Regions from separate parts of the Streptomyces tamarix genome, predicted to be linked through region 1. Evidence: riboswitches for the same ligand, from Rfam matches in the RefSeq annotation. Region 1 holds a riboswitch; each other region holds the start of a gene.
The links. A riboswitch is a leader RNA that binds a small molecule or an ion and turns the genes downstream of it on or off. The one in region 1 is predicted to bind cobalamin.

Region 1 (3,233 bases):
CACGTTCCGCGGGGCGGGGTGGGCGAGGATGGGCGCATGAGACGCCGCCCCGCGCCCCCTCCGGCCGCCCTGGCCCTGCTGCTCCTCCTCGCCGCCTGCGGCACGCGGACGGCCGGTGCGGACGTGCCCGACCGGGCCGGACTGGAGGCCCGCGCCGCCGCCCTGCAGACCCGGCCCGAGCACGTGTACGTGACGGAGGCGGACGGCTTCGACCTGGCCGAGCAGTCCGTGGGCGTCCTCGGCGACGACGGCTTCTCCGCCACGTACGTCTCCCCGGGCGGCGGCGCGATCACCCTCGCCGTCGAGCGCGGCGGGGTCGACGCGGCGAGCTGCGCGGAGCTCCCCGCGGTTTCGGCCACCGGCCCCGCCGGCACCCCCTGCGAGAAGGACGGCGCGGGCTGGTACCGCGCCTCGGACGGCGCCCACGCGTACGTGCGCGCCGAGAACGGGCTGCGCGTCCGGGTCAGCGCCGACCGCTCCGTCGACCGCGACACGTTGCGCGGCGCCGCCGAGCGGGCGCACCGCGCCTCCGACGAGGAGCTGGACGCGGTCCTGCCCGAGCTCCGGCCCGGCGCCGGGGAGCCCGTCGAACGCGGCGACCTGCCGCCCGTGGGCGACGGGGCGCCCCGAAACGACGTGGGCGCGAGCGGCTGATCCCGCCACACTGGGGCCCATGGACGCCACTTGGACCCCACCCGCCGCACCGAGCACCACCGACTTCGCCATCCGCCCCGTACGCCCCGCCGAGCACCGCGCCCTGGGCGAGATCAGCGCCCGCGCCTACCTCGACGGCGGGCTGCTCCAGTACGGGGCCGACGACCCCTACCTCGACCTGCTGCGCGACGTGCCGCGCCGGGCCGCCGAGGCCGAGGTGCTCGTCGCCGTCGACCCGGACGGCACGCTCCTGGGCGGCGTGACGTTCGTCCCGTCCGACGGCAGCCCGTGGGCGGACATCGCGGGACCGGACGAGGCCGAGTTCCGGGTGCTCGCCGTGTCCGGCGCGGCGCGCGGACGGGGCGTGGGCGAGGCGCTCGTACGGGCGTGCGCCGACCGGGCACGCGCCGTCGACGGCTGCGCGCGGCTCGTCCTGTCGGTCGTCCCGCAGGCCCGCGGCGCCCGGCGGCTGTACGACCGGATGGGCTTCGCCAGGGCCCCGCAGCGGGACTGGGAGCCCCTGCCCGGTCTGCCCCTCCTCGCGTACGAGCTGACACTCTGACACAACATGTGGGGGGTGCCGTATCCCGCGCCCCCCACATGTATGCTCGTGCTCGCTGTCGTAGCAGGGGAATCCGGTGCGAGTCCGGAACTGTCCCGCAACGGTGTACCGGTGTGCCCTTCGCGTACCCCACAAGTCCGACGACCTGCCGACAGCGCACCCGGACCGTCCGGCCCGGGTGCCCAGACGTCCGGGCCTCGCGGAGTGGGCCGGCGGACGCGGTCACGCACGCCCCCGTGCCCAAGGGCGGGGTGCGCCCGCTTCCCGCCTCCCCGCCGTGCGGCCCCGAGCCGAGCGAGGGAGAGCCCCCACGTGACCATCGCGCCAGCGGATCCGGCCTCAGCCACCGAAGCCGACGCTCCCGGGACCGCGTTGCTGCGGACCCTGACCGACCTCACCGCGGACCTTCCCGACACCGACCCCGGCCGGGTCGCCGCCGCCGCCCTGCGCGGCCGGCACGCCGGGTCGGACGAGGCCGAACTCCGGGAGCTCGCCACCGAGGCGGCGGCCGGCCTGATCGCCGAGGACCCGGCGTACTCCAGGCTCGCCGCCCGGCTGCTGGCCCGCGCGATCACCGACGAGGCCGCCGGCCAGGGAGCGGTGGCGTTCTCCGCGTCGGTCGCCGTCGGCCACCGCGAAGGGCTCATCGCCGACCGGACCGCCGACTTCGTCGCCCGCCACGCCGACCGGCTCGACGCGGTGATCGACCCGGCGGCCGACGACCGCTTCGGCTACTTCGGGCTGCGCACCCTGTACTCCCGCTACCTGCTGCGCCACCCGATCACCCGCAAGGTCGTCGAGACCCCGCAGCAGTTCCTGCTCCGCGTCGCCTGCGGACTGGCGGAGGACGGCACCGCGCGCGCCCTCGGCGAGGTCGAGGCGCTGTACGGGCTGATGAGCCGGCTCGACTACCTGCCCTCCTCCCCCACCCTGTTCAACTCGGGCACCCGCCACCCCCAGATGTCCTCCTGCTACCTGCTGGACTCCCCCCAGGACGAGCTGGACTCCATCTACGACCGCTACCACCAGGTGGCGCGGCTGTCGAAGCACGCGGGCGGCATCGGCCTGTCGTACTCCCGCATCCGCGCCCGCGGTTCGCTGATCCGCGGCACCAACGGCCACTCCAACGGCATCGTCCCGTTCCTGAAGACGCTCGACGCGTCGGTCGCCGCCGTCAACCAGGGTGGTCGCCGCAAGGGCGCCGCCGCGGTCTACCTGGAGACCTGGCACGCCGACATCGAGGAGTTCCTGGAGCTCCGCGACAACACCGGCGAGGACGCCCGCCGCACCCACAACCTGAACCTGGCGCACTGGATCCCGGACGAGTTCATGCGCCGCGTCAACGCCGACGCCCCGTGGTCGCTGTTCTCCCCGTCGGACGTGCCCGAGTTGGTCGACCTGTGGGGCGAGGAGTTCGACGCCGCGTACCGGGCCGCCGAGGCGAAGGGCCTGGCCCGCAAGACGATGCCGGCCCGCGACCTGTACGGCCGGATGATGCGGACCCTCGCGCAGACCGGCAACGGCTGGATGACGTTCAAGGACGCCGCGAACCGCACCGCCAACCAGACCGCCGAGCCGGGCCACACGGTCCACTCCTCGAACCTGTGCACCGAGATCCTGGAGGTCACGGACGACGGGGAGACCGCGGTCTGCAACCTGGGCTCGGTGAACCTGGGCGCGTTCGTCGCCGGCGACGGCATCGACTGGGAGCGGCTGGACGAGACGGTCCGCACCGCGGTGACGTTCCTCGACCGGGTCGTCGACATCAACTTCTACCCGACCGAGCAGGCCGGCCGGTCCAACGCCCGCTGGCGCCCGGTGGGCCTGGGCGCGATGGGCCTCCAGGACGTCTTCTTCAAGCTGCGGTTGCCGTTCGACTCGCCCGAGGCGCGCGCCCTGTCCACGCGGATCGCCGAGCGGATCATGCTCGCCGCGTACGAGGCGTCCGCCGACCTGGCCGAGCGCAGCGGCCCGCTGCCCGCCTGGGACAAGACCCGCACGGCGCGCGGCGTGCTGC
Region 2 (3,233 bases), on a different contig from region 1:
CGCCCCGACGTCGAGGCGCTGTTGGCCGACCCGGGCACGCTGACCGCGGCCGTACGCCTCCTGCTGGAGCAGCACTTCACCCCCGCGCTGGAGGCGCCCGTCTGCGACGCCGTCGGGCTCGACCTCGCCGTCGACCTCGGCGACGCCGCGTACGCCCCCGCCGGACGGAAGCGACGCCGGCGCCGGGCCGGTTTCGCCGAGGAGGTACTGCACGCCTACGCGTACGCCTGCGCCTTCTGCGGGTTCGACGGCGCCCTCGGCCGCAACCCCGTCGGCCTGGAGGCGGCGCACGTGCGCTGGCACAGCCAGGACGGCCCGGACGAGGCGAACAACGGCCTGGCCCTGTGCTCCCTGCACCACGCCCTCTTCGACCTCGGCGCCCTCGGGCTCCTGCCCGACCTCCGCATTCAGGTCTCCGAGCTGTACGTCGCCCGTGGCGCGGCCGGCCGCGCCGTCGACGAGCTCCACGGCCGTCCCGTCGCGGCGCCCCGCCCCGGACGCCCCACCGTCGACCCGCGGTTCGTCCTCTGGCACGGCCAGCAGGTCTTCAAGCGCCCCGGGGCCCAGGCCGCGTAGCCCTCGGCGGACACGTCGGCGCGGGGGCGGTCGTGTTCGTCGTCCGAGGTGCTGTTCCCCGGCGCCACGGCCTGCCGTTCGAGGCCCGGACGTCCTCGGGACCTCCGACCGCCGCGCCCTGCCGTTCGAGTCCGGGATCCCGCAACGTCACCGACCACCGCGCCCCCCTGGACCGCGGTGTGCCCAAGAGGCCGGAGACGAGGGCGGCCCCGCGCGGACGTCTCGTCCGCCGGGGGCACCGGGCCTGAGCGCCCGCGGACCTCTCGGCACGCCGTCGGGGCACCGGGCCGGGCCCTCCACGGTCCTCTCCGGCACACCCGCCGCGGGGCGATGGCGGTCGCCGCCCTCGTGCCCGGCGCCGCCCGCGCCGACGCGGCCGCACCGCTACGAGTCGTGAGTCCGTCCGGGCCCCGAGGAGCTCCACGGAGCGGCGCGCCCGCGCCGCGCAGGACACGGCCACCGGGGCCGGGGGCGCCGGGGCCGCCCTCCCCCGACACCCGGACGCCGGCGCCGACGGTAACCGGACGTGCGACGTCGGGAAACCGCCGGCGCTGTTCCAGGTCGCCACCGCGCGCGTGTGGGGGTGGCCCGGCTCCAGCCCGTCGATGTGCGCCGAGTCGGCCCTGGCCCCTGTCCCTTCGACGAACGCGCCGGGAGTGTCCTCGTCCCGGGTGACGACCTCGTGGCGTTCGATCGTCTCGGTGGGCTTGTCGGTCGGCGGTGTCCACGAGACGTCGACGCCGTGGCCCTGGTGACGATGACGGTCGGCGCCGGGGCGGTCCGTGCGGCGTGGCGGAGGGCGCGGGGCGTGCGCGCGGGCCCGCGCCCCCTTTGACCCGGGCTGGACGGACCGTAGTATCACCTGGTCATCGCCGCGACGGGAAACAGGAAGCCGGTGCGAATCCGGCACGGTCCCGCCACTGTGACCGGGGAGTACACCCTTCGACACGCCACTGCGCGCCGCGCGGGAAGGCCAAGGGAAGGAGCGTCGATCCGGGAGTCAGGACACTGGCCTGTCGCGGGCCCGTTCCGAGGAGCGCGGACTCCCCAGGAGGCTTCACGTGTACGACGGCACGTCCCGTCCCCCGCTGTTCACCCCTGCCCGCCGACGCCGCGCCCTGCGGGTGGCGGCCGCGGCCATGGCCCTGTCGGCGGCCCTGCTCGCCGCCGGCTGCGGATCGTCGCACGACACCGCCCGGGACCCGAGGGTCACGGCCCCGTCGGCCGACGGCTTTCCCGTCACCGTCGACAACTGCGGCGTGAGGACGACGTACGAGGAGCCGCCCTCCCGCGTCGTCACCATCCACCAGCACCCGGCGGAACTCATGCTCGCCCTCGGCCTGGGGGACCGCATGGTCGGCACCGCCTTTCCCGACTCCGCCGTCCTGCCCGAACTGCGGAAGGACTACGAGTCGATTCCACAACTGGCGGAGAAGGAACCGTCGTTCGAGACGGTCCTGGAGGCCGAGCCAGACCTCGTCTACGGCGGCTACGGCAGCGCCTTCGCCGGGAACGAGGGCCGCTCCCGCGAGGCGTTCACCGACGCGGGCATCGACACCCACCTCAACCGCGAGTACTGCGGCGAGAAGCGGGTCACGATGGACGACACCTACGACGAGATCCGCACCGTCGGCACGATCTTCGGCGTGCCCGACCAGGCGGACGAGTTGGTCTCCGACCTCCGGGCGCGGGTCGCCAGGGCCGCGAAGGCCGTCGAGGGCCAGCCCGCGGTGCCCGTCTTCGTGTACGACAGCGGCGACAAGGCCCCGTTCACCGCGGGTGGCAGGAGCCTGGGCACCGAAGTGATCCGGCTGGCCGGCGGCACGAACGTCTTCGCCGACCTCGACGACGTCTTCGGCGACGTCTCCTGGGAGCAGGTCGTCGAGCGCAAGCCGGAGGTCATCGCGATCTACGACTACGCCGGTGCCGGGAGTGTCGAGCGGAAGAAGGAGTTCCTGCTGTCGCAGCCCGCTCTGAAGGACGTGCCCGCCATCAGGAACAAGCGGTTCGTCGTCCTGCCGCTGACCGCCACCCTGGTCGGCGTGCGCTCCGCGTACGCGGTGGAGGACCTGGCCCGCGGCATCCACCCCGAGAGCTTCGCGTGACGGCCCCGGTCACCGGCACCGGCACCGGGCGGGTCGCGCGGCGGCGGCAGGGCGGCGGGCGGGCGGGCCGGGCCGGCCTCGCCGTCACCCTCGCCGCCTTGGCCGTCCTGCTGGTGCTCTCCGCCACGGCGGGCCTGGCCATCGGCTCGGTGCGGGTGCCGCCCGGCCAGGTGTGGGGCATCGTGACCCACGCGCTGGGCGCCGGTTGGTCGACCCCGGACTGGTCCGGGGCACGGGAGACGATCGTGCTGGACGTACGGGCGCCGCGGGTGCTGCTCGGCGCGGTGGCCGGCGCCGGGCTCGCCGTGGTGGGCACCGCCTTGCAGGCTCTGATCCGCAACCCGCTCGCGGAGCCCTACCTGCTCGGCGTCTCCTCCGGGGCGTCCCTGGGCGCCGTCGTGGTGATCGTGTTCGGGGTGACCCTGCTCGGTCCGGTGTCGCTGTCGGCCGCCGCGTTCGCGGGCGCGCTGGGCGCGCTGCTGCTCGTCTACGCCACCGCCCGCACCGGCGGCCGGATCACCTCCACGCGGCTGGTCCTGTCCGGGGTGGCCA
Region 3 (3,233 bases), on a different contig from region 1:
CCTCCGGCACGGCGAAGTCGATCCCGGACAGCACGGCGGGACCGTCCTCGTAGGCGAACCCCGCCCCGACCAGCTCGACCACGGCGGGTCCCGGCATCACAGCCACCTCTCCAGTACCAGGGTGAGGGCGACCACCGCCGCCAGCAGCGCCGCCGTCGCGGCGAGGAAACGCCGGTCCACCCGCGCGTCGGGCACCAGCACCCGCAGCGTGCCGTCGTAACCGCGCCCCGCGAGCCCCGTCTGCAACCGCGCCGCCCGGTCGAAGGCCCGCACGAACGCCGTCGCGGCCAGCCCCGCCACCGACCGCCACGCCGCCGCGCGGCCCGCCAGCCCGAGCCGCGCCGCCTGCGCCTGCCGGATCCGCGCCACCGCGTCCAGCAGCAGGAAGCCGATCCGGTACATCACCAGCGCGACGTCCACCACCGGCGCCGGCACCCCGGCCCGCACGAGCCGGGGCAGCACGTCCGACACGGGCGTGGTGAACGCGAACAGCAGCAGCCCCAGCGACGCCGCCGACGTGCGCAGCAACACCTGGCCGGCGTGCACCGGGCCTCCCGGCGCCAGCGCCACGAACCCGGCCGGACCGCCGACCTGGAACAGCAGCGGCACGGCGCCCGTCACGCAGAACCCGAGCGGCAGCCGCCACGCCCGCCACAGCCGGCGCGGCGCCACCCCGGCCGGGCCCAGCAGCACCGCCACCGCCACCGCCATGACCAAGGCCGCGCCCGGCCACGGCGGCAGGGACACCGCGCACCCCGTCAACCCGAAGCCCAGCACGGCCTTCTCGGCCGGATGGCGGCGGCGCCAGCGACTGCCGTGCGCCACCACGTCGATGGGCAGCACCCGCGCTACTCCCCGGACGCCGCGGGCCCGTCGGCCCGGGCGCCGGCCGCGGCACCGCCCCCGCCCCCGGCACCGGCGGAGGCACCGGCCCGGGCCCGCTCCGCGCCCTGCCGCCGGCCGCGCCGCAGCCCGAAGTAGTACGCCAGCACCCCCGCACCGAGCGCCGCCTGCAGGGAGAACAGCGCCGACTCGACCTCCCCGGACGGCGGTTCGTACAGCGGGGTGAACCACGGCTCGTAGTCCGGGGCGTTCTCCGTGATCGCCGTCTCCGCCTGCGCGTCGGCGCCCGCGAACGGCTCCTCCTCGCCCTCGCCGAGACCCAGCGCCAGCGGCAGCACCGCCAGCGCCGCGACCACCAGCAGGATCAGGGCGTTGATCCTCGCGTCACGGCTCATCGGACCGTCGTCCCCTTCGTCGCGCCCGCCGCCGGGAGCACCCCGAGCCGCGCCAACTCGCCCTTGCTGGACTGCCGCAGCAGCCGCATCACCAGGACCGTCAACAGGCCCTCGCTGACCGCGAGCGGCACCTGCGTCACCGCGAAGATCCCCCCGAACTTCGCGAGCGCCCCCGCGAAGCCGCTGCCCGGGTCGGGGAACGCCAGCGCCAGCTGCACGCTCGTCACGCAGTACGTGGACAGGTCCGCGACGAACGCGCCGGAGAACACGGCTCCCATCAGCGGCACACCGGACCGGCGCAGCAGCCGGTACGTCCCGTACCCGGCCCACGGGCCGACGACCGCCATGGAGAAGGCGTTCGCGCCGAGCGTCGTGAGCCCGCCGTGCGCCAGCAGCAGCGCCTGGAACAGCAGGGTGATCGTGCCGAGCACCGCCATGACCGGCGGCCGGAACAGGATGGCGCCCAGCCCCGTACCGGTGGGGTGGGAGCAGCTGCCCGTCACGGACGGGATCTTCAACGCGGACAGGACGAACGTGAACGCCCCCGCCGCGCCGAGCAGCAGCGTCGAATCGGGGTTGGCCCTGACCTCCCGGGTCAGGGCCCGGACACCGTGGACGACGAACGGGGCGGCCGCCACCGTCCAGGCGACCGCGTGCTCCCGGGGCAGGAACCCCTCGGCTATGTGCATGTGGGAAGACCCTCTCCAGCACCTCGTGGATGGACAACGCGCCTTGGCCGGTCTCCTGGCTGACGGGTCGTACCGCCTCGGCTCCGCCTTCCCGGACGCCGCGGTCTCCCGCGGCGGTCCAGTGGCTTCCCCGCCTTCGCGGGGGGTGGAGCCGGACTTCCCGATCACAGTGGCGAGGGCCGCACCGGTTTCACACCGGTTTCCCGTACACCAAGGCCCTGCGACAGTAGTGCGTTGTCCTGCCCCCTCACAACCGCGTCCCGGTCACGCCTTGCGGTACTGGTACGCCTCTGAGGCCGCGGCCTCCACCGCTTCGAGTCCGCCGCCCGCCGCCGCGGTGACCACGGCCGCGACCGCGCCCTCCACGAGCGGCGCGTCCACCAGTCGCGTCCCCTCCGGCAGCTCGTCGCCCTCGGCGAGCAGCGCCTTCACCGTCAGGACGGCGCTGCCCAGGTCCACGAGCACCGCCACGCCGGCGCCCCGGTCCACCTCGTGCGCCGCCCGGGCGATCAGCTCCGCGTCGGTGCCGAGCCCGCCGTCCGGACCGCCGCCCGCCGCCGCCACCGGCACCCCGGCCGCCCCACCGGCCAGGCCGCGCGCCAACTCCACGACGGCCGCGGCGACCTGGGCGCTGTGCGAGACGAGGACGATCCCGACCGGCCCGCCCGCTTTCGCCGTGCCCGCCCCGGTCACGCGGCCACCTCCTCGAGCGCCGCGAACAGCAGTGCCGACGAGGTGGCACCCGGGTCCTGGTGACCGACCGACCGCTCCCCGAGGTAGCTGGCCCGCCCCTTGCGGGCGAGCATCGGCACGGTCGCCGCCGCGCCCTCGGCGGCGGCCCGCGCGGCCACCGCGAAGTCGCCGCCCCGCCCGAGCGCGTCGACACCGGGCTCCAGCGCGTCCAGCATCGTCTTGTCCCCGGCCGCCGCCCCGCCGAGCTGAGCCACCGCCGCGACGCCCGCGCCGAGCGCCTCGGCGAGGGCCTGCGGCGTCACCTCGGCGGCGTCGCCCAGCGCCTTGCCCGCGCGGCGCAGCAGCGTCCCGTACAGCGGGCCGGACGCCCCGCCGACCGTCGAGACCAGCCGCCGCCCCGCGACCAGCAGCACCGCGCCCGGCGTGGGCTGCGGCTCCGCCTCCAGCGCCGCCGTCACCGCCGCGAAGCCGCGCCGCATGTTCGCCCCGTGATCGGCGTCGCCGATCGTGGAGTCCAGGTCGGTGAGGCGGTCGGCCTCCCGGTCCACGGCCGCCGCGGCGGCGGCCATCCACCGCTGGAAGAACCCGGCGTCCAACACGGCGCTCACCGCCC
Region 4 (3,233 bases), on a different contig from region 1:
GCGCCGTCGCACGGAATTCCCCCCGGCTGTCGCCCGGTTGGCGTACACGGCGCCTCCCGCCGGGGCCCTCGTCGTCGCGCGCGCCGGCCGGTGACCCCGCGCGGACCGGGCCGGTCGGGCGGTGAAGGCCGCCCCGGCCCCCGCCGTCCGGCGCGTCCGGGCGGTGCCCGGCCCGCCCGGCGCCCGGCCCGCCCGGCGGGTACGCGCCGCCCGCCGCGCCCCCGTACGGGGCTGCGGTGTTCGGCCGTTGCCGTTGCCGTCGCCGTGCCCGCGCCCGTGTGCGTCCGCGCGGGCCCGTGGACGGGGGCCGGTCAGCCGTTGGCGAGGGCCTGGACGCGGTCGTAGGCGCCGTTGAACCGGTTGTGGTCGCCGACGATCGGGCCCGAGGAGGTGTACTGCCACATCGTGTGGTACGCCCAACCGGCGGGGAGTTCGCCCACGGTGGTGTTGTAGCGGGCGATCCACAGCGGATGGGCCGAGGCGAAGCCGCCGTAGTCGCCGGTGCACTGCCTCCACCAGCTCGTCGCCGTGTAGATCACCGCGTCGCGGCCGGTGCGGTACTTGTAGCGGGCGAGGAAGTCGCGGATCCAACTGACCATGCCGGCCTGGGTCTTGCCGTAGCAGGCCGCGCCGTAGGGGTTCCACTCGATGTCGAGCGCGCCCGGCAGGGTCTTCCCGTCGCGGGACCAGCCGCCGCCGTTGTCGACGAAGTAGTCGGCCTGGGCGGCGCCGCCGGCCGTGTCGGGGGTCGCGAAGTGGTACGCGCCCCGGATCATGCCGATGCCGTACGAGCCGTTGTACTGCTGCGGGAAGTACGGGTTCTTGTAGTACGTCCCCTCGGTGGCCTTCACGTAGGCCCACCGCACCCCGCTCGTCCAGAGGGCGGACCAGTCGACGTTGCCCTGGTGGCTGGAGACGTCCACGCCCTCCGTCTGGGTGGCGTAGGGGCCTGCGGGGACGCCGCCGACGCCGTCGTGGGCGGCGACGCCCGTCCCCATGCGGGCGCTGCCCCGGGGCGGCTTGCCGGGGCCGTCGGCGGCGCTCGCCGCTCCCGGGAGGGCCAGGAGGAGGGCCAGGACGGCGAGCAGGGCCGTGGCCATGGCGGTTCGGGTCGTTCCGGATCTGTGCACGGGCATGGCGTGCCTCCGAAAACCTGGTGTGAACATGACAGGTTACGCTTCACGCTACGCACGTAGAACGCGCCGCGGAAGGGCGAACGGAACCGCCGTTGGTCTACGCCACCGAAACCGGTGCCGAACTGCGGCGACGGCGGGGGTTTTCAGAGCCGGCCCCGCCCCGGCGCGGGCGCGTCCCCGCGGCCCGGCGGCCCCGCCCCCCGGACTCGACCCCCACCGGGCTGTGCTACGTTGCCGGGGCCAGTCGCACTCCGTACGCACGCGTACGACGAGTCAGGGAATCCGGTGCGAATCCGGAACTGACGCGCAGCGGTGAGGGTGACGGGCGGGGCAACCGATGCCACTGGGCCGCGCACCGGCCCGGGAAGGCGCCCCGTCCGGATGATCCCGAGTCCGAAGACCTGCTGGCGCACCGTACGGACGGGCCCCGCGCATGGGCCCTCGACACCGAGGACGGCTCCGTGCCCTTTCCGCGTCCAGCGCGCCTGCCCGCCGCCGCCCTGTGCGGCACCCTCCTCCTGACCGGCTGCGGCGGCGCCCCCTCCGACGGCTCCTCCCCGCCCCGGGACGACGCCGCGACCCGCGTGATCGAGAACTGCGGGCGCCGGGTCGAGATCACCGGGGACGGCCCGCGCCGCGCCGTCTCCCTCGACCAGGGCGCCACCGAGATCCTCCTCGCCCTCGGCCTCGCCGACCGCATGGCCGGCACGGCCACCTGGACCGACCCGGTCATGAAGGGGCTGGAGAAGGAGAACGCCCGCGTCGAGCGCCTCGCCGAGAACCAGCCGTCGTTCGAGAAGGTCCTCGACGCCGAACCCGACTTCGTCGCCGCCTCGTTCGCCTCCACCCTAGGCAAGGGCGGGGTCGCCACCCGCGACCGGTTCGAGCGGCTCGGCGTACCGACGTACCTCTCCCCGTCCGACTGCGAGGGCAAGGACAACAGCGGCGACGGCGACGGCGTCCGCACCCGGCCCCTCACCATGGCCGCCGTCCACGGCGAAGTGCGGGACCTGGCCCGCGTCTTCGGCGTGGAGGAGCGCGGCGACGCCCTCGTCCGGAGCCTCACCTCCCGCGTCGCCGAGGCGAAGAAGGGCCTCGACGCGTCGGACGTCACCCTCATGTACTGGTTCTCCGACGCCGAGTCCCCGTACCTGGCGGGCTGCTGCGGCGCGCCCGGCGTCATCACCCGCGAGCTCGGCGCGAAGAACGCCTTCGACGACACCACCGAGGAATGGCCCCAGGTCACCTGGGAGACGGTCGCCGACCGCAACCCCGACGTGCTCGTGATCGGCGACCTCACCCGCAGGTCGCAGACGGCGGAGAGCGCCGCCAAGAAGATCGAGTTCCTGGAGTCCCACCCCGTGACCCGGAACATGGACGCCGTGCGCCGCAAGCGGTACGTCCTGCTCAGCGGCCAGGCCATGAACCCGACCATCCGGACCGTCGAAGGCGTCGAACAGGTCGCCGCCGCCCTCCGCCGGTTCGGCCTCGCCCGGTGACCGCCGCCCTGCTGCGCACGGCGGCGGGGCTCGCGGCACTCGCCGTGTCCGTCGCCCTCGCCATCACCATCGGGCCCGCCGACATCGGCGTCACCGACGTGTGGTCCACCGTCGCCGCCCACCTCGGCGGCGCCCCGTCCGGCCTCACCGCGATCCGCGACGGCATCGTGTGGGAGCTGCGGCTGCCCCGGACCCTGCTCGCCGCCGTGTGCGGCGCCGGCCTCGCCGTGTGCGGGGCCGTCCTGCAGTCCCTGCTCCGCAACCCGCTCGCCGACCCCTTCGTCCTCGGTGTCTCCTCCGGGGCCTCCACCGGGGCGGTCCTCGTCGTCGTCCTCGGCGTCGGCGGGGGCGCGCTGTCGGTGTCCGCCGGGGCGTTCGCCGGAGCCGTCTGCTCGTTCGCGCTGATGATGCTGCTGAGCCACGTCCTCGGCGGCACCACCGACCGGGTCGTCCTCTCCGGCGTCGCCGCGATGCAGCTGTTCTCCGCCCTCACCTCCTTCGTCGTCGTCACCTCCGCCGACGCCGAGACGACCCGCGGGGTGCTGTTCTGGCTGCTCGGCTCCCTCGGCGGCGCCGGCTGGACCGACGTCGCGCTGTG

Region 2: another riboswitch for cobalamin. It lies ahead of RND61_RS19565 (ABC transporter substrate-binding protein); the one in region 1 lies ahead of RND61_RS01490 (ribonucleoside-diphosphate reductase subunit alpha).
Region 3: another riboswitch for cobalamin. It lies ahead of RND61_RS15640 (energy-coupling factor ABC transporter permease); the one in region 1 lies ahead of RND61_RS01490 (ribonucleoside-diphosphate reductase subunit alpha).
Region 4: another riboswitch for cobalamin. It lies ahead of RND61_RS24030 (ABC transporter substrate-binding protein); the one in region 1 lies ahead of RND61_RS01490 (ribonucleoside-diphosphate reductase subunit alpha).

Annotation. Positions count from the first base shown of each region.
Region 1 is NZ_JAWCTQ010000001.1:336,413-339,645, forward strand. It holds gene RND61_RS01480 (hypothetical protein) at 37-654, shown strand; gene RND61_RS01485 (GNAT family N-acetyltransferase) at 674-1,216, shown strand; cobalamin riboswitch at 1,249-1,383, shown strand; gene RND61_RS01490 (ribonucleoside-diphosphate reductase subunit alpha) at 1,529-3,233, shown strand, end outside.
Region 2 is NZ_JAWCTQ010000024.1:87,614-90,846, forward strand. It holds gene RND61_RS19560 (phosphorothioated DNA-binding restriction endonuclease) at 1-576, shown strand, start outside; cobalamin riboswitch at 1,428-1,607, shown strand; gene RND61_RS19565 (ABC transporter substrate-binding protein) at 1,638-2,681, shown strand; gene RND61_RS19570 (FecCD family ABC transporter permease) at 2,678-3,233, shown strand, end outside.
Region 3 is NZ_JAWCTQ010000017.1:3,779-7,011, forward strand. It holds gene RND61_RS15625 (energy-coupling factor ABC transporter ATP-binding protein) at 1-97, opposite strand, end outside; gene cbiQ (cobalt ECF transporter T component CbiQ) at 97-843, opposite strand; gene RND61_RS15635 (energy-coupling factor ABC transporter substrate-binding protein) at 849-1,238, opposite strand; gene RND61_RS15640 (energy-coupling factor ABC transporter permease) at 1,235-1,927, opposite strand; cobalamin riboswitch at 1,956-2,157, opposite strand; gene RND61_RS15645 (PTS sugar transporter subunit IIA domain-containing protein) at 2,192-2,620, opposite strand; gene dhaL (dihydroxyacetone kinase subunit DhaL) at 2,617-3,219, opposite strand; gene dhaK (dihydroxyacetone kinase subunit DhaK) at 3,225-3,233, opposite strand, start outside.
Region 4 is NZ_JAWCTQ010000036.1:14,040-17,272, forward strand. It holds gene RND61_RS24025 (lysozyme) at 312-1,136, opposite strand; cobalamin riboswitch at 1,361-1,559, shown strand; gene RND61_RS24030 (ABC transporter substrate-binding protein) at 1,598-2,635, shown strand; gene RND61_RS24035 (FecCD family ABC transporter permease) at 2,632-3,233, shown strand, end outside.